Regions from separate parts of the Nocardiopsis sp. NPDC055824 genome, predicted to be linked through region 1. Evidence: predicted binding sites of a transcription regulator. Region 1 holds the regulator's gene; each other region holds the start of a gene.
The links. The regulator LexA, encoded in region 1, represses DNA repair genes until DNA is damaged. The targets are predictions, from matches to a motif close to TCGAACANNTGTTCGA.
Positions count from the first base shown of each region.

Region 2: ACWGL3_RS28945 (DUF6504 family protein) is a predicted target of LexA. The motif match lies at 1,966-1,981, and genes of this name have one in related genera.
Region 3: recA (recombinase RecA) is a predicted target of LexA. The motif match lies at 3,300-3,315, and genes of this name have one in related genera.

Region 1 is NZ_JBSHDN010000262.1:92-6,952, forward strand. Features, by position in the region: partial or broken gene ACWGL3_RS29515 (hypothetical protein) at 1-574, shown strand, start outside; gene ACWGL3_RS29520 (hypothetical protein) at 619-1,245, shown strand; gene ACWGL3_RS29525 (alpha/beta hydrolase family protein) at 1,287-2,384, opposite strand; gene lexA (transcriptional repressor LexA) at 2,615-3,334, opposite strand; gene nrdR (transcriptional regulator NrdR) at 3,990-4,493, shown strand; gene ACWGL3_RS29540 (vitamin B12-dependent ribonucleotide reductase) at 4,648-6,861, shown strand, end outside.
Region 2 is NZ_JBSHDN010000246.1:142-7,546, reverse strand. Features, by position in the region: gene ACWGL3_RS28960 (ROK family transcriptional regulator) at 1-601, opposite strand, end outside; gene ACWGL3_RS28955 (GNAT family N-acetyltransferase) at 716-1,300, shown strand; gene ACWGL3_RS28950 (NUDIX hydrolase) at 1,353-1,823, shown strand; gene ACWGL3_RS28945 (DUF6504 family protein) at 1,994-2,254, shown strand; gene ACWGL3_RS28940 (M48 family metallopeptidase) at 2,462-3,391, opposite strand; gene ACWGL3_RS28935 (DivIVA domain-containing protein) at 3,735-4,439, opposite strand; gene ACWGL3_RS28930 (hypothetical protein) at 4,468-4,764, opposite strand; gene ACWGL3_RS28925 (N-acetylmuramoyl-L-alanine amidase) at 4,845-5,744, opposite strand; gene ACWGL3_RS28920 (cell wall protein) at 6,300-7,405, shown strand, end outside.
Region 3 is NZ_JBSHDN010000217.1:1,295-8,969, forward strand. Features, by position in the region: gene ACWGL3_RS27780 (S9 family peptidase) at 1-1,006, shown strand, start outside; gene ACWGL3_RS27785 (glyoxalase superfamily protein) at 1,061-1,399, opposite strand; gene recX (recombination regulator RecX) at 1,465-2,064, opposite strand; gene recA (recombinase RecA) at 2,057-3,187, opposite strand; gene ACWGL3_RS27800 (DUF3046 domain-containing protein) at 3,372-3,566, opposite strand; gene ACWGL3_RS27805 (DEAD/DEAH box helicase) at 3,645-7,675, shown strand, end outside.

The DNA.
Region 1 (6,861 bases):
GGTGGCCGTGATCGGTGCGGGCGCGGTGGTGCTGTCCGCGGCCGCCGTCGGCGGCGGGCTGTGGCTGTCCGGGAACGACCCGGACGTCCCCGAGAGCGGTGACGTCCACGCCGCGGCGACCGGCTGCGACGCCGTCACCGGCGAACTCCTCGCGGAGCGCCTGCCCGGGGCGGTCGCGCAGCCCCGGGAGCAGGGCCCCCTGGAGGGCGGCGACAACCTCGTGTGCGCGTGGTCCTCGCCCGGGGCCCCCGGCGGCGACGGGGGAGCACTGCGCGTCGACGTGTCGGCGCTCTTCACCGACGCCACGGGGGAGGAACCGGTGACCGGGGCCGACCGCGCCGCGGAGGCGTACACGGCACTCCTGCCCGTGCGCGCCGAGGAGGTGGACCTGCCGGCGGGCGAGGGCGCGGTGTGGCACGGGCAGGTGCCCGGCACCGCCGAACTCGCCTTCCACAGCGACAACCTGTTCGTGCGCGTGTCCTACGCGGGCCTGGCCGGGCAGGAACCGGTCGACCCCGAGGACGCGGCCGACCTGGCCGCCGAGTTCGCCGGACGGATCGGGGAGTCCCTGTGAGCCCGCAGTACCCCGCCCAGCCCCCGTACGGCCCTCCTCCCGAGGTGGTGCCGTCGGCGCAGCCGCAGAGCAGGGGCTGCGCGACGGCGGGAGTGGTCGCCGCCGGCCTGGCCCTGCTCCTGCTCGCGGCCGGCGCGATCTGGTACGTCGTCACGCGGGACTCCCCGGAGACGGGCGAGTACGAGTCGGCCCCCGAGTGCGCCGCCGTCGCGACGGAGACGCTGGACGCGCTGGTGCCGGGGCACGAACTGGAGCTGGAGGAGCCGGTCGGCGGTCCGGAGGACCCGGCCGGGTCCGGGTGGCAGTGCCGCTGGGCCACCCCGGAGGGCCCGGGAGAGGCGGTTCCGGCCACGGCGACGCTGGTGATGGTGGCCGCTCCCAACCCGGGCGGGGTGACGACCGCCGCCGACAACCTGCGCGCGACCACGGAACAGCACGACACCACCGGGCTGGACGGTGTCGGCGAGGAGGCGGTGCGCTGGACCCGCGGGGCGCCGTTCACGGTCGGCTGCGTGGGGACGCGGGTCTCCAACCTGTACCTGGAGTCCTGCTACAGCGTGGCGTCCCGCTACGACGCGACCGAGCCGGCCGACGAGGAGCGTATCGTCGCCGACGCGGAGGAGCTCGCCCTGGCGGTGGTCGGGGCCCTCCCGGAGTCGATCCCCGAGTGACGGGCCGGCGCCCCCCCGGGCGTCCCCGACGGCCGGGAGCCCTACCAGGCGGTGTCGAGGAACTCCTCCAGCGCCGGGGCGACCCCCTCGGCGAAGGGTCTGTCCGAGTCCAGGACCGCCGCTCCGGGCTCGTCCTCGAAGGCTCGGAGGATGTGGTCGGTACCGGGCAGGTCCACGCGTTCGGCGCCGTCCAGACCCGTCATGAGCCGGTCCACGTCCTCCCGAGAGACCTGGGCGTCGTCCTCCCCCCACAGGACCAGGACCGGTGTGCCCTCGGGCAGGTCGCGACCGAGTTCGACGGGGTCGAGGCCGTCCATGAACGCGAGGAAGTCGGCGTTCCACGGTGTGTAGACGCCGAACCGGTCGCTCTCCTGCGACGTGAGGTCGCGTCCTCCCCTGACCGCGGCCCGCCCGGCGCGCATGTCCGAGAGGAGCTGCACCGCCTCCGCCTCCTCGATCTGGCCCGCCCCCTCCGCCATGCGGACCTGCTCGGTGACCTGGCGGTCGAGGAGGTCCAGGTAGCGCGTGCCCGGAGGGGCGGCCAGCACCAGCGCGGGCGAGGGGTGCCCGGAGCCGATGAGCTCGTGGGCGCGCAGGGCGTAGAGGGCGCCCTCGCTGTGGCCGACGACGACCACGCGCCCCGGGTCCACCTCGGGCTGCGCGACGAGCTCCTCGTACGCCGCCACGACCTGCCGGTCGAAGACCCCGGGGTCCACAGGGGCGATCGTCCGGACGCCCCCGGGGCCGGTCTCCTCCCCGGTCTGCGGGTCCGGGCCGCTGCCGAACTTGTCGTAGCGCAGCGAGGCCACACCGGCTTCGGCGAGTACGCGGGAGAGGTTGCGGTTGGTGTCGGCGTCGGGCCGCACGGGCGCGTTGCTGTCGCGGTCGGTGGGACCGCTGCCGGAGATGATGAGTGCGCCGGGGACCCTCCCGGACGCGTCGTGCGGTGTGCGGAAGCTCGCGGAGACCTCGTGCCCGCCGCCCTCGAAGGCGAGTTCGCGCTCGACCCCGCCGGCACCGGGGGGCTCGGCGCCGCCTGTGTCGGCCGGGGCGCAGGCGGCGGAGAGCAGGACCGCGAGGGCACCGCCGACCAGTGCGGCGCGCGGTCGGGCGGAGGGGGAGGAGAGTGGTGTGGACACGGTTCCAGCCTAGCGGCCCCGCCCGGCGGGCCCCCGTCGTCCACAGGCCCTCCCGCGACCGTGCGCCTGCCGGGCGGCCCATGCCCGGGAGGCCGGGGATGCGCCGAGGTTCCCGCGACCGCGCGCGTGCCGAGCGGCCCCGGCCGCCGGGCGCCCGCGCGCACGGCACGGCGCCCCCGGGCCGTCGCAGGACGGCGCCGGGGGCGCGGGGCAGTGGGGCCGGACCGGGGTCAGACGCGTCGCATGACCGCGACGACCTTGCCCAGGACGGTGGCGGCGTCCCCGTTGATCGGCTCGTAGGCCTTGTTGCGCGGCATCAGCCAGACGTGGCCGTCCTCCTCGCGGCGCAGGACCTTGACGGTCGCCTCGTCGTCCAGCAGGGCCGCCACGATGTCACCGTTGTTGGCGTCCTGCTGCTGGCGGACCACGACCAGGTCGCCGTCGGTGATGGCGGCGTCGATCATCGAGTCGCCGACCACGGTGAGCATGAACAGGCGGCCCTCCCCGACCAGCTGGCGGGGCAGCGCGAGCACGTCCTCCACCGACTCCTCGGCCAGGATGGGCCCGCCGGCGGCGATGCGGCCGACCAGGGGCACGGCCGCGGCGCGCGAGGGGTCGATGTCCTCGGGGGTCACGGTCCGGCCGGAGGAGCGGCCGGGCGAGCGCAGCTCCACCGCCCGGGGCCTGTTCTGGTCCCGGTGCAGGTAGCCCTTGCGCTGGAGGACCTTGAGCTGGTGCGCCACGCTGGAAGGGCTGGAGAGGCCGACCGCTTCCCCGATTTCCCTTATCGACGGGGGGAAGCCCCGCTCGCGCACATACCGCTGGATGCAGTTCAGGACGCTCTGCTGTCGGGCGGTGAGTTTGGGGGCTTCGGGCGTGGATCCCCCCGTGTTCCCCACTGCGGTGAGAACGGCGGTGGAATCTGCGGTTCCGGGATTCTCCTCCGGCACGGCCGGGCCTCCTCGGCATTCGGTTCGGTCAGGGCCTGATTGCGTGACTGGCCACCACCGGTCCGCAACCGCGCCGACCTGGGGTCCGCGTGATGGCGAAACCAGCGTGAAATCACAGTCAACATTAGACGTTGCGCACGGTGATATCAAACAAGCGTTCGATGGCTCGGTCCATTGTCCCGCGTGTTTTCGCGGTCAATTTCCGGCCTCTACCGACGTGTGTACACGTGTTCACGTGGTGTTGTCCCCGGAATGCGCGAACACGTCTCCCCGAGGGCGGTTCCGGGGGATGTGGGACTGGTCTCCCGGATCCCGGGGGCGATGCCGGAACCCCCTCGTGGAACGTGCTTCCGGGCGCGGCGGGCCGCCGGTCGCAGCGGGCGCCGGGGGCCTCCGCCGCTATTCTTGTCGACGGAGCCGGACGCCCCCGGGGCGGCCCGGCGCCCCCGCGCCCCCATGTCCGCCCCCTGCCTCCGCCGCGGGTCCCGTCGCGTGTCCGCGTGCGGGACACGCGGGCCGCGGAGTTGCGGGCCACCCCTTGCTGCGCCTAAGTTCGACCACAACATCTGGTGCTCTCGCGGGATGGATTGCCCAGGAGTTGTGGTTTAGTAGAGATACAGGGTGTCGATTCGGTGAGGGAAGCAGGTGAACCAGGATGCACTGTCCGTTCTGCCGCCATCCGGACACCAGGGTGATCGACAGCAGGTCCACCGACGACGGCGCGGCCATCAGGCGCCGCCGGTCCTGCCCGGTGTGCGAGCGCAGGTTCACCACGCAGGAGACCGTCCTGCTGATGGTCGCCAAGCGCTCCGGGGTCACCGAGCCCTTCAGCCGTACCAAGATCATCGCCGGGGTGCGCCGGGCCTGCCAGGGCCGCCCCGTCTCCGAGGACGCGCTCGCCAAGCTCGGCCAGCAGGTCGAGGAGGAGATCCGCGGACGCGGCGTCGCCGAGGTGCCGGCCCACGAGATCGGCCTGGCCATCCTCGGCCCGATGCGTGACCTGGACGAGGTGGCCTACCTGCACTTCGCCAGCGTCTACCGCGGTTTCGAGAGCCTCGCCGACTTCGAGGCCGAGATCGCCAGCCTGCGGCAGGACCGGGAGGACGGCGACGGCGGCGCGGCCGGCCCCCTCCCCGAGAGCAGCACCACCACCGGGTAGCGCCCCCGCGGCCGGGAGAGGGCCGCGGGCGGGGCACCGCAGGGGCCGGCCGGACATCGCGGGACACGTCCTCCCGTGACCGGCCGTCCCGTATTCCAAGGACGCCGTGCACGGTTGGGCAGGCCGTGCCCACGAGGTAGGGGGAGAATCCACGATGACGGAAACCGCCAGCGGTTCGACGGGGCGCAAGGGCAAGGGGAGCCGCAAGGGCCTGAAGATCAAGCGGGTCTTCACGACCCCCGGGACGCACCCGTACGACTCCCTGGAGTGGGAGCGCCGCGACGTCGTCATGACCAACTGGCGTGACGGCACGGTCAACTTCGAGCAGCGCGGCGTGGAGTTCCCCGCCTCCTGGTCCATGAACGCCACCCAGATCGTGGCGAGCAAGTACTTCCGCGGAGCCGTCGGCACCCCCGAGCGCGAGTGGAGCCTCAAGCAGCTCATCGACCGCGTCGTCGGCGTCTACACCGCGACCGGCGTCGAGCACGGCTACTTCGCCGGCGACGAGGACGCGGAGATCTTCGACCACGAGCTCAAGCACGCCCTCGCCAACCAGCTGTTCAGCTTCAACTCGCCGGTGTGGTTCAACGTCGGGACGGCCTCGGCGCAGCAGGTCAGCGCGTGCTTCATCCTCTCCGTCGACGACACCATGGAGTCGATCCTCGACTGGTACAAGGAAGAGGGGATCATCTTCAAGGGCGGGTCCGGCGCGGGTGTGAACCTCTCCCGCATCCGCTCCAGCAAGGAGCTGCTGTCCTCGGGCGGCACGGCCTCCGGACCCGTGTCCTTCATGCGCGGAGCCGACGCCTCGGCCGGGACCATCAAGTCCGGCGGAGCCACCCGCCGGGCCGCCAAGATGGTCGTCCTGGACGTCGACCACCCCGACATCGAGGAGTTCGTCGAGACCAAGGCCCGCGAGGAGCACAAGATCCGCGCCCTGCGCGACGCCGGCTTCGACGTGGACCTGGGCGGCGCCGACATGTTCAGCGTCCAGTACCAGAACGCCAACAACTCCGTCCGCGTCTCCGACGCGTTCATGCGCGCCGTCGACACCGGCTCCGAGTTCGGCCTCACCTCCCGCACCACCGGCGAGGTCGTCGCCACCGTGGACGCCAAGGACCTCTTCACCCGGATGGCCAGGGCCGCCTGGGAGTGCGCCGACCCCGGCATCCAGTACGACGGCACCATCCAGGACTGGCACACCAACCCCGAGACCGGGCGGATCAGCGCCAGCAACCCGTGCAGCGAGTACCTGTCCCTGGACGACTCGTCCTGCAACCTGGCCTCGATCAACCTGCTGAAGTTCCTGCGCGAGGACGACACCTTCGACGTCGAGGGCTTCACCAGGCTCACCGAGCTGGTCATCACGGCGATGGACATCTCCATCACCTTCGCCGACTTCCCGACCGAGAAGATCGGTGAGACGACCCGCTCCTACCGCCAGCTCGGCATCGGCTACGCCAACCTGGGCGCCCTCCTCATGGCCACCGGCCACGCCTACGACTCCGACGGCGGCCGCGCCGTCGCCGCCGCCGTCACCTCGCTGATGACCGGCACCGCCTACCGCCGCAGCGCGGAGCTGGCCGGGGTGGTCGGCCCCTACGACGGCTACAAGCGCAACGAGCAGGCCCACAAGCGCGTCATGCGCAAGCACGCCGCCGCCAACGACGACCTGCGCACGGTGACCTCCCTGGAGGAGCCCGTCCACGCCGCGGCCACCCGCGAGTGGGCCGAGTGCCTCAGGGTCGGGGAGCGCAACGGCTGGCGCAACGCCCAGGCGAGCCTGCTCGCGCCCACCGGCACCATCGGCTTCATGATGGACTGCGACACCACCGGCATCGAGCCCGACTTCTCGCTGGTCAAGTTCAAGAAGCTGGTCGGCGGCGGTTCGATGCAGATCGTCAACCAGGCCATCCCGCGCGCGCTCGCGAACCTGGGCTACCAGGACGAGCAGGCCGAGGCGATCGTCGAGTACGTCGCCGGGAACGGCCACGTCGTGGACGCCCCCTCCCTGCGTCCCGAGCACTACGAGGTGTTCGACTGCGCGATGGGCCGCCGCTACATCAAGCCCATGGGCCACGTGCGGATGATGGCCGCCGTGCAGCCGTTCCTGTCCGGCGCGATCTCCAAGACGGTGAACGTGCCGGAGGACGCCACGGTCGAGGACTTCGAGCACATCTACTTCCAGGGCTGGAAGCTGGGCCTGAAGGCGCTCGCCGTCTACCGCGACAACTGCAAGGTCGGCCAGCCGCTGTCGACGGGCGCGTCGGAGAAGGAGGAGGCGGAGCCCGAGGTGCGGACCGTCGAGGTGGCCCGCCCGGTCCGCCGCCGCCTGCCCAAGAAGCGTCCGAGCGAGACCACCTCGTTC
Region 2 (7,405 bases), on a different contig from region 1:
TGTCCACGTGGACCGGCACCTCACCCGCCCCCGCCGTACGCAGCAGGTCCTCCACCCGGTCCCGCAACCGCACGCCCTGCCAGCCCAGGTTGGGCGCGCGGGTGACGGTCCCCGCGGGCGCGTCGATCAGCCCCGGCACGGCCACACCCGCCGCCACCACGGCGCGCCCGCTGAGCTGCGGGGACTCCATGGTCTCCCGCAGCGTCCGCGCGATGCGCCGCGCGCACGCCTCCGGCCCCGCCGAACGCGCGTCGAAGGGGACGTGGCGGCCCACGAGTTCGTTCCGCAGCAGGTCCACGGCGACCACCGACAGGTAGTCGACGTTGACCTCCAGGCCGACCGCGGCCACCGACGAGTCGTTCAGCGCCAGCAGCACGCCCGGACGGCCCACCCTCTGCCGCGAGGTCTCCCCGGTCTCCAGGACCAGCCCCCGCGCCATCAGGTCGGCGACCAGGCTGGACACGGTGGTCTTGTTCAGGCCCGTCGCGGACGCGACCGCCGAGCGCGAACACGGGGCCAGCTCGCGGACCGTGCGCAGCACGACGCCCAGGTTGGTCTCGCGGACCGTCTGGAAGCTGACCGTTCCCGAACCGACCGTCACCGGGTCCCCCTCGCGTCGCCGGCGCCGCGCGCCGTGCCCGGATCGTACAGGGGCCGCGGAGGGGGCGCGGAAACCCGGTTGCGCCGTTCCCGGCCCTCTGGTGGAATCCCGACCATGGTTCCCCCCGACGTCTTCCGCGACCAGCCCGCGCTCCACGGGACGAAGGTCCGGCTCGTGCCCCTCGACGCCGAGAGCGGCGAGGCCCTGGTCGGTCCGACGGTGGACATGGACCCCGAGGTCCGCAGGTTCACGGGGACCCACCGCCGGTTCACCGAGGACGTGCTGCGGAGGTGGTACGCCGCCCGCCCCGACCACCACGACCGCGCCGACTGGGTGATCGTGTCGCGGGAGGACGGGACGGCCGTGGGCGACTGCGCTCTCCTCGGACTCGACCCGGACAACGCCTGCGCCGGGTACCGGATCGCGCTCAACGACATGGCCTTCACCGGGAGGGGCTACGGGACCGAGGCCACCGGCCTGGTGCTGGAGTACGCGTTCACGGTGGCCGGTCTGCACCGGGTGGGCCTGGAGGTGTTCGCGTTCAACGCCAACGCCCAGAAGTCCTACGCCCGCTCCGGTTTCGTCAGGGAGGGCGTCCGGCGCAAGTGCCTGCGCTGGAACGGGGAGTGGCACGACGCCGTCCTCATGTCGGTCCTCGCCGAGGAGTACGAGGAGCTGCGCGCCTCCCGGGGGCGCTGAGGGGCGCGGGGCGTGCGGCGGCCGTCCCGGCCGGTCTCGTAGGCTCGTGCGCATGCCCGTACCTGACTTCCTCCTCGCGCTGCGCGACCACGTCGGCCACGGTCTCCTCCCGCTCGTGGGGGTCACGGGGGTGGTGATCGGCGAGAACGGCGACATCCTCCTGCACAGGCGCGCCGACGACGGCCGCTGGGCCGCGCCCGGCGGCATCCTCGAACCCGGGGAGCAGCCCGCCCGCGCGGTCGTGCGCGAGGTGTGGGAGGAGACAGGCCTGGAGGTCGAGGTCGAGAGGCTGGCCAGCGTGGTCGGCCAGGAGCCCCACACCTACCCCAACGGGGACCGGGTCCAGTTCCTCGACCTGGCCTTCCGCTGCCGCGTCGTCGGCGGCGCCCCCGACGCCGGTGGGGACGAGACCCTGGAGGTCCGGTGGTTCCCGCCGGACGCGCTGCCGGACATGTCGCAGCGCGTCCTCGACCGCATCGCGAACGCCCGCGCCGACGACCCCGCCCCGTACTTCGTCGTGTAGGGACTCCGGTCCCGGGCCCCCGCGCGCCCGGGCGCCGCGACACGCCGGAGGCGGGTCCACCGCCCCGGGCGGCCCGCGCCCCTAGGGTGTTCCGGGTCCGACACCGCCCGGCTGGGCGACCGTTTCGAGAGGCTTGACTTTCTCGAACAAGAGTTCGATAGGCTGCCCGCGTGAGTCTCCTGAACGAACACATCGACGTACGTTCCACCCGGGGCGGCACCCCCGCCCGGTTCACCTGGCGCGGTCGCACCTTCCGGGTGCGCAGGATCATCGGGGACTGGCCCGCCCGCCCCGAAGTGCCCGGAACACCCGCCACCCAGGTCCACCTGCTCCGCGTCTCGGCCGAGTCCGAGGCGGGGGAGCCCAGCATCATCGACATCACCCGCGACGTCGCGTCCGACCGCTGGACCATGCGCCGCCAGTGGAGCTAGGTGTACTGACCACGGAGGTTGGTAACACCCACCCCGCCTGACACATGACGAGAGGGCCTCCGGTGTCGGTGTGGACCGCGACGTCCGCACCGGCGTACCGGAAGGCCCCCGGTGCCCCACACCGCCTGTGGCGGCGCCCGTCCCACACCCGCCGGACGCCCGGCGTCGGCCCGATGCGCGCTCCTGGGCGGACGGCCGTCCCGACGGTCAGAGGAAGACGCGTCCGCGCCGGGTGCGGTCGCGGAGCGCCGCCATCCGCCGCGTGTTGCTGGGGCGGCGGATCAGCAGGTGGTACAGCAGCAGGGAGCAGCCCCGGTCGGTGCGGGCCCGGTCCGCCATCTCCCCCATGTTCACCCGGGTGTAGAGGCGGGCTCCCCCGGCGAGGAGCCTGACGGCGTGCGCCCCCTCGGGGAAGCGGGAGTAGGCGTGGTCGTCGGCGGTGTACTCCATCGCGCGGGACAGCGCCGAACCGAGCCCCGGGACGAGGTCCCCGCCGATCGTCGCCATCCGCCGCCAGAAACCGGTGTGGCCGGCGGCCACGTGGCCGAGCTGGTGGGCGACCAGGAACGCCAGGGCCTCCGGGTCGCGCAGCCCTCCACCGCCGTCGAACAGCGCGTCCGACAGCACGAGGTAGCGGCGCCGCCCGTGGCCGGAGGCGTCCGTCCCGCAGGGCCCGCCGCCGATCCGGACATACGCCTCGGGGGGTCTCGGCAGACCCATGTCGGCGGCCAGGGACACCACCGTCCGGTACGCCTCGGGGAACTGCGTCGGCGAGATCTTCACCGACTCCGCGCGGCGCCGGGCGTACAGCAGCCCCCGCGCCGCCCAGCACACCACGGGTACCGCCGCCAGTGCGCAGACCACGCACTCCCACGACCCGGTCGCCGCCCACACGGTGCGGGCGAGCACCGCGGCCATCACGAGGGTCACGGCCGCGCACGCCGCCAGCAGCGGTCCCTCCCACGGGTGCGCGGGCGTCGGCACGAGTTCCTCGTCCGCGTCGCACGGGACCAGGTCGGCGGAGCGGCCGGCCACCGGCGGGAGCCGCGCCCCCGCCCCGGAGGGCGCGGTGGGGCCGGGTGCGCCGCGGACCGGCCAGGCGGTGGCGCGGCCCTCCGGGCACGTCGGGTGGAACATCCTGCCTCCCCTCGGGTCACGGTCAGTGAGACAGCAGGGTCGACTACTCGCTGTGTTCAAATATTACTTTCCGCTTCCCCGGGGATGGGGTTCGTGCGCTACGGCGTGTCCGGAAGAGGCGGGTCGGTACTGGTTGCCCGGGCGTCACGTCCGGGCCCCGCCCGGGACGCGCGCCTGCCGCGGGCCCCGTCCCCGCGCGGACCCGCCCGCCGGGCGGGACCGGCCCCCTCCACGGGCCCGCCCCCGTCCGCGCCGCCGGGGACCGGAGGGTACGCGCGGCCGGTCCCGCCGGCCGGGCTCCGCCCCCGCGCCTCGCGTCCGGTGTGCGCCAGGACCGCCCCGACTACTGCTGCTCGTAGCGGCGCAGCTCCTCCGCCAGCGCGTCCAGGAACCGGTCCACCTGAGCCGGGTCGTACCCCGGACGCGCCCGGGTGGTGGCGAACTGGACCCGCTCCACCTCCGCCGCCGTGAGGGTCGCGCGGTCCGGGAGCCCCTGCTGGAGCGCGTCGAGCGTGAACTCGGCGCGGTCCAGGAAGTCGTCGACCTCCTGCTCGTTGTAGCCCGTGGTCAACCGGGTGGTGGCGAACTGCTGCTCACGGATGTCCTCCGGCGTCATCCCGAACCTGTGCGGCGGCCCCGCGGGGCCGGTCCGGCCGGGAGGCGTGTGGCGCCGGCCCTCCGGCGGGTCCTGCCGTTCGGCCGCACCGGCCCGGGAGGCCCCCGGCCGGGGCGGCAGCGGAGGGGTGGTCCGGTCGCCGAACCGGCCGAGGCCGCGTCCGGCGAGGTCGGCGACCACGACGTCGAGGAAGTCGTCGACCTCGTCCTCGCGGTACCCCGGGCTCAGCCTCGTGGTGCGGAACCGTGAGTTGCGCACCTCGTCGGCCGTGATGAGCGGGCCCGTGCGCGGCCCGCCCTCCAGGGCGACGAGAGTCGCCTCGATCCGGTCGAGGAGCGCGTCGACGTCCTCCTCGTTGTAGCCCGGGCGCAGACGCACCGTGTGGAACTTCTTTTCGCGGATGTCCGCCGGTGTCAGAGGCATGGTCCCCATTGTGCAGTTCAGGAGGTTCTCGTGGCGGTCATCCCCGGCCCGCGCGTGATTCCGCGTCCGAGGGCGGATTCGACGAGACTGGCGAGGACCTCCCGTACCCGTCCGCGGCCGTACCCGCACAGGGCCGGGGCCGGTCCTCGGCGCCGATCGGCGCCGGCCGCCGGTCCCCGGGCGGGCCGGGGAAGGGGGCGCCCGCGTGGGGCGCGGCCACCGCGAAGGACGCCCGGCCGAGGACGTCCTCGGCCCGGGCGCGGTGGAAGCCGCGCAGGACCGCGCCGGGGGCCGGGGCCTCCGGCAGGCCCTGCGCGGGGCGGGGGGAGGTCATGCACGCATTATGCCGAGGCGGGGCGGCCCCCGCCATACGAACGGGCGGTCTTGGCCGGGTGCGGACGTTCCGGCCGGTCCTCAGCTCCGCATGAGGTAGGCGGCCATCCCCTGGGCGATGGAGTCCGCGGCGCGCTCGCGCCACGCGGGGTCGGACAGGAGTTCGGCGTCCTCGGGGTTGCGCATGTTGCCCGCCTCCAGGAACACCTTGGGCACCGTGGACATGTTCAGCCCGCCCAGGTCGGTGCGCTCGTCCAGGCCCTCGTCGGCGAGGTAGTCGGCGTAGGGGATGTCGCTCCCCTCCAGGTACGCGCGGCGGACGTCCTCGGCGAGCAGCCGGGAGGGCTCCACGATCTCCTCGGTGAAGCCGTCCACCTCGCCGGGCATGATCACGTGGAACCCGCGACCGGACTCGGGCCCGCCGTCGGCGTGGATGGACAGGGCCGCGTCGGCCTCCGCCTCGTTGCCGATCCCGGCGCGCTCGTCGATGCACGGACCGACGCCCTCGTCGTCCTCCCGGGTGAGGAGGACGGTGGCGCCGTCGGCCTCCAGACGCTCCTTGACCAGGAGGGAGAGCTCCCAGTTGAACTCGTGCTCCGGGTAGCCGTCCCCGGTCTCGGCGCCGACGGTGTCGCAGGCCTTCTCCGCGGGGCCGGCGGGGACGAGCGCGTTGATCTCGCTCGGCGCGGAGGCGTTGCCGCCGTTGTGGCCCGGGTCGATGACGACGACGCGTGTGCCGAGGGGGCCCTCGCCGACGGGGCCGTCGTCGGGCGCGTCGTCCCCGGGTGCGGCGTCGCGGTCGCCGTCGGGGGCGTCGCCGCCGTCCTGCGGCCCGGGGAGGGGAGGCGCCGCCGTGGGGTCGCCGCCGGAGGCCCCTCCGGGCGAGGCCGAGCAGGCGGCGGTGAGGAGGAGGGCGAGGGACGCCAGAGACAGGGCGCGGGTGGCGCGGCTCCGGGGCCCTGGCGGTGCGGAGACGGGCATGCCCACAACCTAGTCGCTCGCGGTACCCGGGGCATACCGACTCATATCCCGACGAAAGGTGTTCGGCAGGGGAGAGGGGCCCGACAAAAGGGGATGTGTCGCCCGTCGCCGCGGAGGCGCCCGGGGGTGTGCCGCGCCTCGCGGAACGCCCTTCACGGGGTGCGCCTTTTCTTGTAGGACGCCCGTTCCCGGGCGAGGTTTACACCGTTCGGGAAAAAACCCTGAAGAGAATGAATCCATTGCTCAGAGTGACGCCCTTCTTCATCGTGATCTGTTCGTGATGGGATCTCGGCTGATTCTCCTGTTTCGTCCGATGTAAGGTTCGAGTGAGGAAACGGGAAGTCATTCCGACTCGGTTCCGCCGACCCACCGTTCTGTGGCCGCGACCGCGTTTTCCCCGTTTCCGCAGGCAGAGGGCTTCTGTGTGCCCACTGCCATCCCCCATCCGACCCTGGTTCGTGTTCCGCGCCCCCGAAATCCCGCTGTCGGCGGTTGTGCGCGCATCCAGGCCGGTCCGAGAAGTCTCGGACTGTGGTGATCCGAATGAGGATTGACTTGAAGAACACTCGCGTGACCGCGCGCCGCATTCTCCAGGGCGGCGCCGCTTTCGCGGCGCTCGGCGCGCTCGGCGTCGCCACGGCCCTCCCCGCCGCCGCCGACACCCAGACCGTGGGCTGGGCCCACGCCAACGTCGCCGACGGGTACGGCATCGCGGAGACCTACATCACCCCGCAGGGCGAGTCGAACAGCGACTCCAGCGGCTTCTCCGGCGCCCTCGACGAGTACTTCAGCATCGAGGCCTCCACCTCGGCCTCGGTCGACGGCAACGGCGCCACCGCCACCACCACGGTGGCGAGCGCCACCATCCGGCTCACCGCCTCCGACGTCGAGGAGATCATCGCGGGGGCGGAGGACGAGGAGGCCGACGACGAGGAGTCGGACGCGGACGACGACCCCACCGCCACCCCCTCGGAGGAGCCCGGGGACGACGAGTCCACCGCTCCGGGTGAGGGCGAGGGCGACGGGGACGCGGGGACACCTCCGGCCGAGCCCACGGACCCGCCCGCGGAAACCCCCGAGGCCCCTGAAGTCCCTGAGGTCCCTGAGACCCCCGCCGCCGACGGCGGCGAGGTGTCCGGCGAGGAGGCCGCGGCCCCGCTCGTCGAGCTGGACGCCGACGACATCGAGCTCTCCTCCGCGGACGACGAGATCGTCCTGTCCGCCACGATCTCCGGCGCGAGCGTCACCACGACCCAGGCGTGGGACGGCTCCGTCTCCCACTCGGTCGTCCCGGGCGCCGTCTCCTACGAGGTGAACGAGCTCGACGCCGTGGTCGGCGACCCGTACCAGGACCAGGGCACCTACACCTCGGACGACGCGGGCTTCGACTGGGACGACGCCTACACCGCGCTGCTCGTGGACATCAGCGTCCCCGGTCAGCCCGAGGTCGGTACCTACGCCCTGGGCGTCACCTACGCCAGCGTCGGCGTGACGGCCGACGACGCGGGCAACGGCGGCGGCGACGGTGACGGCGGCAGCGGTGACGGTGGCGGTGACGACAAGAACCCGCCGTCCCGCGACGCAGAGGACCAGCCGAAGCCGAAGCCGGAGCCGAAGCCGACCGAGGCCCTGGCCACGACCGGCAGCCCCCTCGCCGGGCT
Region 3 (7,675 bases), on a different contig from region 1:
CTACCTCCCCGTCCCCCGGCAGGAACGGCTCCCCGGGCGCTACGGGGCGCCCGTGTACGCCAACGTGTACCCGCCGACCAACCCCGGCGCCGGGGCCCGGGGGCCCGCGCCGTACGTGGTGTGGGCGCACGGGGGCCCGGTGTCGGTCAGCACGCTGGAGTTCGACCTGGCCAAGGCGTACTTCACGAGCCGCGGGATCGGCGTGGTGGATGTCAACTACGGGGGTTCCACCGGGTACGGCCGCTCGTACCGCAAGCGCCTGCACAAGGAGTGGGGCGTGGTGGACGTGGAGGACTGCTCCGCCGCCGCGCGGGCCCTCGTGGAGCAGGGGGTGGCAGACCCCGAGCGGCTGGCGATCCGCGGCCCGAGCGCCGGCGGGTACACGGCGCTGATGGCGCTGACCGGTGACACCTTCGCCTGCGGGGTGTCGCTGTTCGGCGTGACCGACCTGCTGGGGTTCGCGGAGAGCACGCACGACTTCGAGTCGCGGTTCCTGGACTCCCTCGTGGGCACGCTGCCTGGGTTCGTGGAGCGGTACCGCGAGCGCTCGCCGGTCAACCGGGCCGGGGACATCGATGCACCGGTGCTGCTGCTGCAGGGGCTGGACGATCCCGTCGTCACCCCGGACCAGGCCTTCTCGATGGCGACCGCGCTGGGGCGCGGCGGGACCCCGTACGCCCTGCTGGAGTTCGAGGGCGAGGCGCACGGGTTCACCGCGGAGGACGTCCGCGTCCGGGCGCTGGAGGCCGAGCTGGCCTTCTACGCGAGGGTGTTCGGGTTCACGGCGGACGTCGCCCCCCTCGAGCTGGTGACCGACCCGCCGGAGCCGCGCCCCGCGCCGGAGCCCGCCGGACCGCCCGGGGAGGACGCGGCGGCGGATCCGGGGACCGCCGCGACCGGCGACGAGGGCGCCGATCCCCCCGCGGAGGCCTCCCCCGGTGACCGGGGGTCCGGCGAACAGGCGCCGCACCCCGCCGGAACGGCCGGGGCGTCCGCCTCCGAGTGAGGCGGTCGGCGTGAGCGGGGCGGCGCCGGCCCCCGCTCCGGGGCGCGGGGCGGGTCAGTCCTTCGGGGTGCCCACCCGCAGGCGGTTGCCGCCGGGGGCGCGCAGCTCGGTCCCGCGAGCCCGGGGGGCGTCCTCCACCGGGACCCCGAACTCGGCGGCGACCGCGTCGACGTCGCGTACCCGCAGGTGGACCAGAGTGTCGGGGCGGGCGTCGCCCTCGTGCTCGGACAGGGACGGCCGGACCTGCCCGCGGGCGACCCCGACGAAGGCGGGGAGGCCCGGCTCGAACCGGTGCTCCCACTCGCGGGTGGAGCCCGGGCGCCGGTAGCGGGCCGAGGCCGCTTCGGCGTCGGCGACGGCGACGCGAAGGATCGGGACGGCTTCCCCCTGCACGGGACCTCCCGTGGTCATCGGTCTCGCGGACCGCGCGGGCGGCCGGCCCGGGAGGCGCGTCCCGGTCAGAGGTCGGGGTCGTACAGGTCGGCTTCGACGCCCTCGCGTTCGAGTTCCTCGCGGACGATCCGGTAGGACAGGCCCGAGGAGTAGCCCTTGCGGGCGAGGACGCCCAGGGCGCGCCGGATGCGGACCTCCCGGTCCTTGCCCCGGGTCGTGGCGAGGCGGCGGCGGGCCAGGTCGCGGGCGGCCTCCTCCTCGTCCTGGTCGCTCAGTTCCGCGACCGCCTCCTTGACGGTGTCCTCCTCCACGCCCCGGGTGCGCAGCTCCTGGGCGAGGGCGCGTCGGGACAGCCGCCTGCCGTGGTGGCGGGAGGAGACCCAGGCGCGGGAGAAGGCCGCGTCGTCGATCAGCCCTGCGTCGCCGAACGCCCCCAGGACGGCGTCGACGACCTCCTCAGGGAACTCCCTGCGGTGCAGCGCCCGTTCGAGCTGGGCGCGGGTGCGCGGGGAGTGGGTGAGCATCCGCAGGCACAGGGCGCGGGCCTGCGCCTCGGGATCGTCCCCGGGCGGTCCGGACCCGCCCGGGGAGGTGTGCTCGGAGGTGTCCTCGGGGCGTGCGCCGTCGGAGGGGCGCCGCCCCCCGGGCCGGCCCCGGTCACGCATCCGGCGCGGGCGCCTTGGCGGTCTTGGCCGGGGCGCGCTTGGCGGACGCCTTGGCCGCGGTGTCCGCCGAGTCCTTGGCGGGCTCCTTGCCGCTCTCGGCCGCGGAGCCGGAGGCGCTGTCGTCGCCCTTGACGGGCACGCCCAGCTTCTCCTTGATCTTCTTCTCGATCTCGTTGGCCAGGTCGACGTTCTCGCGCATGAACGTGCGCGCGTTCTCCTTGCCCTGGCCCAGCTGGGTGCCCTCGTACGTGTACCAGGCGCCGGACTTGCGCACGATGCCGTGCTCCACGCCCAGGTCGATGAGGCTGCCCTCGCGGGAGACGCCGACGCCGTAGATGATGTCGAACTCCGCCTGCTTGAACGGCGGCGCGATCTTGTTCTTGACCACCTTGACCCGGGTGCGGTTGCCGACCGCGTCCGTGCCGTCCTTGAGGGTCTCGATACGGCGGACGTCCAGGCGGACCGACGCGTAGAACTTGAGCGCCTTGCCGCCGGTGGTCGTCTCCGGGGAGCCGAACATGACGCCGATCTTCTCGCGCAGCTGGTTGATGAAGATCGCGGTGGTGCCCGTCTGGTGCAGCACACCGGCCATCTTGCGCAGCGCCTGCGACATCAGGCGGGCCTGCAGGCCGACGTGGCTGTCGCCCATCTCGCCCTCGATCTCGGCCCGGGGGACCAGTGCGGCCACCGAGTCGATCACGACGATGGAGACCGCGCCGGAGCGCACCAGCATGTCGACGATCTCCAGGGCCTGCTCACCGGTGTCCGGCTGGGAGAGCAGGAGGTTGTCGGTGTCGACGCCGATCTTCTTGGCGTACTCGGGGTCGAGCGCGTGCTCGGCGTCGACGAAGGCGGCGATGCCGCCCAGCTTCTGCGCGCTGGCCACCGCGTGCAGGGCGACGGTGGTCTTGCCGCTCGACTCGGGGCCGTAGATCTCGATGATCCGCCCCCGGGGCAGACCGCCGATGCCGAGCGCCACGTCGAGGGCGATCGCCCCGGTGGGGATCGACTCGATCGGCGGGCGATCATCGTCGCCCAGGCGCATGATGGAGCCCTTGCCGAACTGCCGCTCGATCTGCGCGAGCGCTGTGTCGAGAGCTTTGTCTCGGTCTCCAGATGCCACGGGATACCCCTGTTGTTGGGTGGGTGCCTTCTTCTTCATGATGCGCACGACGCTACGCGGTCGATACGACAATCGCGACGTCCGACGTTCGCCTGTGGACAACCCACACTACCCGAACCTCTGTTCGATTTCGTGGGCGACCCGTGGACGAACCGTCGTCGCGGCGCGTCGGCGGCCCGCTCCGTCAGCGCACGGAGAACGGGAGGTCGAACGCGTCACACACCGCCCGCCACACCTCCTTCGGGCTCGCCCCGTCGGCGAGCGCCTGCTGGACCGTCCTGGAGCCGAGACCCTCGATGACGTAGTCCTTGGCCAGGCTCTGCGCGTACGCCTCGCCGAACTGCTGGTGCATGTTGTTCCAGAAAGCAGTGAGTCTCATCGGCCCCAGTATCGGGGATCGGCGCGCCCGCCGCGGCCCTTCCGCCGTTCTGTCCCCCGCGGCGGGCACACTGGCGGGATGAGTCGTGTGTCGCATCCCCTCGAACGCTTCGGACCGGCCACGCGGACCTGGTTCGACCAGGCCTTCCCCGCCGGCCCGACCCCGGCGCAGACGGGCGCCTGGGAGTCCGTCGCCGGGGGGAGCAACACGCTCGTGGTGGCCCCGACGGGGTCGGGCAAGACCCTCTCCGCGTTCCTGTGGTCCCTGGACCGCCTGCTCGCCTCTCCCCCTCCCGAGGACCGCTCCAGGCGGTGCCGCGTGCTCTACGTCTCCCCGCTCAAGGCGCTGGCCGCGGACGTGGAGCGCAACCTGCGCGTCCCCCTCGCGGGGATCGCGGCCGCGGCCGGCGCCGCGGGCCGGGACCTGTCCCCGGTCACCGTGGGCGTGCGCACCGGGGACACCCCCGCCGACGAGCGGCGCAGGCTCGCCACCCGTCCTCCGGACGTCCTCATCACGACGCCCGAGTCGCTGTTCCTCGTGCTCACCTCGCGCGCCCGCGAGGGGCTCTCGGGGGTGGAGACGGTGATCGTGGACGAGGTGCACGCCCTGGCGGGCACCAAGCGCGGGGCCCACCTGGCGCTGAGCCTGGAACGGCTGGAGGCCCTGCTGGAGCGGCCCGCGCAGCGGATCGGCCTGTCGGCGACCGTGCGCCCGCCCGAGCTCGTCGCCGGGTTCCTCGGCGGAGCCGCGATCGTCTGCCCGCCCGACTCCCCCGGCCTGGACCTGCGCGTGGTGGTGCCCGTCCCCGACATGGAGGAGCCCGACGCCCCGGAGGCGGCGGCCCTGCCGCCCGGCGCCCCGGAGGAGACGGGCGCGGAGCCCGGCGCCCCGGAGGAGACGGGCGCGGAGCCCGGCGCCCCGGAGGAGACGGGCGCGGAGCCCGCGCCGCTCCCCGGGGACCCGGACGCGGAGGGGCTCGGCGGGGACGCTCCCCCCGGCCGCCCCGGGCCGCTCGCCCCCCGGCCCCGCGCCGACGACGCCGGGAAGCTCCCGGAGCCGGACCCGCGCGGCCTCGGAACCCGTCGGGGAGGGTCCATCTGGCCGCACGTCGAGCGCCGGGTCCTGGACCTCGTCGAGTCCCACCGGTCCACGATCGTCTTCACCAACGGCAGGCGCACGGCCGAGAAGCTGTGCGCCCGCGTCAACGACCTGTACGCGGAGCGGCACGGATCCGAGCTCCCGCCGGAGGGGCCGGCCGCGCAGGTCATGGGCCAGTCCGGCCAGAGCAGGGGCGGGGAGGCGGTGGTGGCGCGCGCCCACCACGGCTCGATGTCCAAGGCCGAGCGGGCGCTGATCGAGGACGACCTCAAGGCGGGGCGCCTGCGCTGCGTGGTGGCCACCTCCAGCCTGGAGCTGGGCGTGGACATGGGCGCGGTCGACCTCGTGGTCCAGGTGGCCGCGCCGCCGTCGGTCGCCAGCGGGCTGCAGAGGGTCGGGCGGGCCGGGCACCGGGTCGGCGAGACCTCGCAGGGCGTGTTCCTCCCCCAGTTCCGGGGGGACCTGCTGGCGACGACCGTGGTCGCCGAACGCATGCGCGCGGGCGGCATCGAACGGCTGGAGATGCCGCTCAACCCGCTGGACGTGCTGTCCCAGCACATCGTGGCGATGGTGGCCATGGACGACTGGCCGGTGGCCGAGCTGGCCGCCCTGGTGCGGCGGGCGGCCCCGTTCGCCGACCTGGCCGACTCCGTGCTGGAGTCGGTCCTGGACATGCTCTCGGGCCGCTACCCCTCGGACGAGTTCGCCGAGCTGCGCCCGCGCGTCGTGTGGGACCGGGAGGCGGACGTCCTGCGCGCGCGGCCGGGGGCGCAGCGGCTGGCCGTGATCAGCGGCGGCACCATCCCCGACCGCGGCCTGTACGGCGTGCACCTCGCGGGGCAGGACGGGGGCAGGGCGCCCACCAGGGTCGGCGAGCTGGACGAGGAGATGGTCTACGAGTCGCGCGTCGGCGACGTGTTCGTGCTGGGCTCCACGTCGTGGCGGATCGAGGCGATCACCGCCGACCGGGTCCTGGTCTCCCCGGCGCCGGGCAGACCGGGCCGGATGCCGTTCTGGAAGGCCGACGCCCAGGGCCGCCCGGTGGAGCTGGGCCGCGCGATCGGCGCCATGACCAGGCAGCTCGCCGACTCCGGCCCGGAGGAGGCGCTGGCCCTGGCCGAGGGCGCCGGACTGGACCGCTGGGCCGCCCGGAACCTGGTGGCCTACGTCGCCGACCAGCGGTGGGCCACCGGCCAGGTGCCGGACGAGCGGACGGTCGTGGTCGAGCGCTTCCGCGACCAGGTCGGCGACTGGCGCGCGGTGGTCCACTCGCCGCTCGGGGCCCGGGTCCACGCGCCGTGGGCGCTGGCGATCGCGGCCCGGGTGCGGGAGCGGTTCGGGGCGGACGCCCAGGTGGTGCACGGCGACGACGGGATCGTGCTGCGGCTGCCCGACTCCGAGGGGCTCGACCGCGCGGGCGGGCTGGCCGACCTGGTGGCGCTGGACCCCGAGACGGTGGAGGGGGTCGTCACCGACGAGCTGACCGGTTCGGCCCTGTTCGCCTCCCGGTTCCGGGAGTGCGCGGCGCGGGCCCTGCTGCTCCCCCGCCAGCGCCCGGACCGGCGGATGCCGCTGTGGCAGCAGAGGCTGCGGGCCTCGCACCTGCTGTCGGTGGCGGGGCGGTACGGGTCGTTCCCGATCGTGCTGGAGACGGTGCGCGAGTGCCTTCGCGACGTGTTCGACGTGCCCGCGCTGGTGGAGGTGCTCCGCGACCTCCGTGCGAGGCGGACACGGGTGGTGGAGGTGCGCACGGAGCGCGCGTCGCCGTTCGCGCAGTCGCTGCTGATGGAGTACACGGCGGCGTTCCTGTACGAGGGCGACGCCCCGGCCGCCGAGGTGCGCGCGCAGGCCCTCACCCTGGACCCGTCCCTGCTGGCCGACCTCCTGGGCCACGCCGACCTGCGGGACCTGCTCGACCCCGACGTGGTGGAGCACGTCGGCGCCCTGCTCCAGCGGACCGCCGCCCCGGTGCGGGACGCCGAGGGCACGGCGGACCTGCTGCGCGAGGTGGGGCCGCTGACGACGGGGGAGGCGGCCGTGCGGGGTGTGGAGGAGGCGTGGCTGGAGGGGTTGGCGGCCGAGGGCCGGATCGTGCGGATGCGTTTCCCGGGGGACCGGCCCGGCGCGGCCGGGCGCTGGTGCGCGGTGGAGGACGTGGCGCGGCTGCGCGACGCCCTGGGCGCCGAGCCCCCGCCGGGGGTGCCCGCCGCCCTGCTCGAACCGGTGGCGGACGCCCGGCGCGACCTCGTGTCCCGGTACGCCCGCACGCACGGTCCGTTCACCGCCGCCGAGGCCGCGGAGCGGCTCGGCCTGCCCGAGGACGGGGTCCTGGGGGTGCTGCGCGTCCTGGCGCGCGAGGGCAGGGTGTCCCAGGGCGGGTTCCGGCCGGAGGGAACCGCTCCCCCGCCGTCCGCCGGCGGCGGGGCCCCGCGGACGGGAGGGGCTGCCACCGAGTGGTGCGACGCCGACGTGCTCCGGAGGCTGAGGCGCGGTTCGATCGCGCGCCTGCGCCGGGAGGTGGAGCCCGTGGACCCGGCCGTCCTCGCCAGGTTCGCGCCGATGTGGCAGCGTGCGACCCCCTCGGAGCGGTGGCGCGGGCCGGACGCCGTGTTCGAGGCGGTGGAGTCGTTGCGGGGCGCTCCGGTCGCGGCCTCGTCCCTGGAGTCGCTGGTGCTGCCCGCCCGGGTCGAGGGGTACGCCCCGAACCGCCTGGACGAGCTGACCCAGGCGGGAGAGGTGGTCTGGGCCGGGGTCGGGACCCTGCCCGGCGAGGACGGGTGGCTGACGCTGGTCCCGGCGGACGAGGCGGCGGTGCTGCTGCCCGACCCCCTGCTCCCCGACGAGGGGACCCTGCCGCACACCGTGCTGGAGGCGCTGCGGGAGGGCGGGGCCCTGTTCTTCCGGGACGTGGCCGACCGGGCCGCCCGCGCCCTGGGCACCGCGGCGGTCACCGACAGGGACCTGGTGGACGCGCTGTGGGCGCTGGTGTGGGACGGGCTGGTCACCAACGA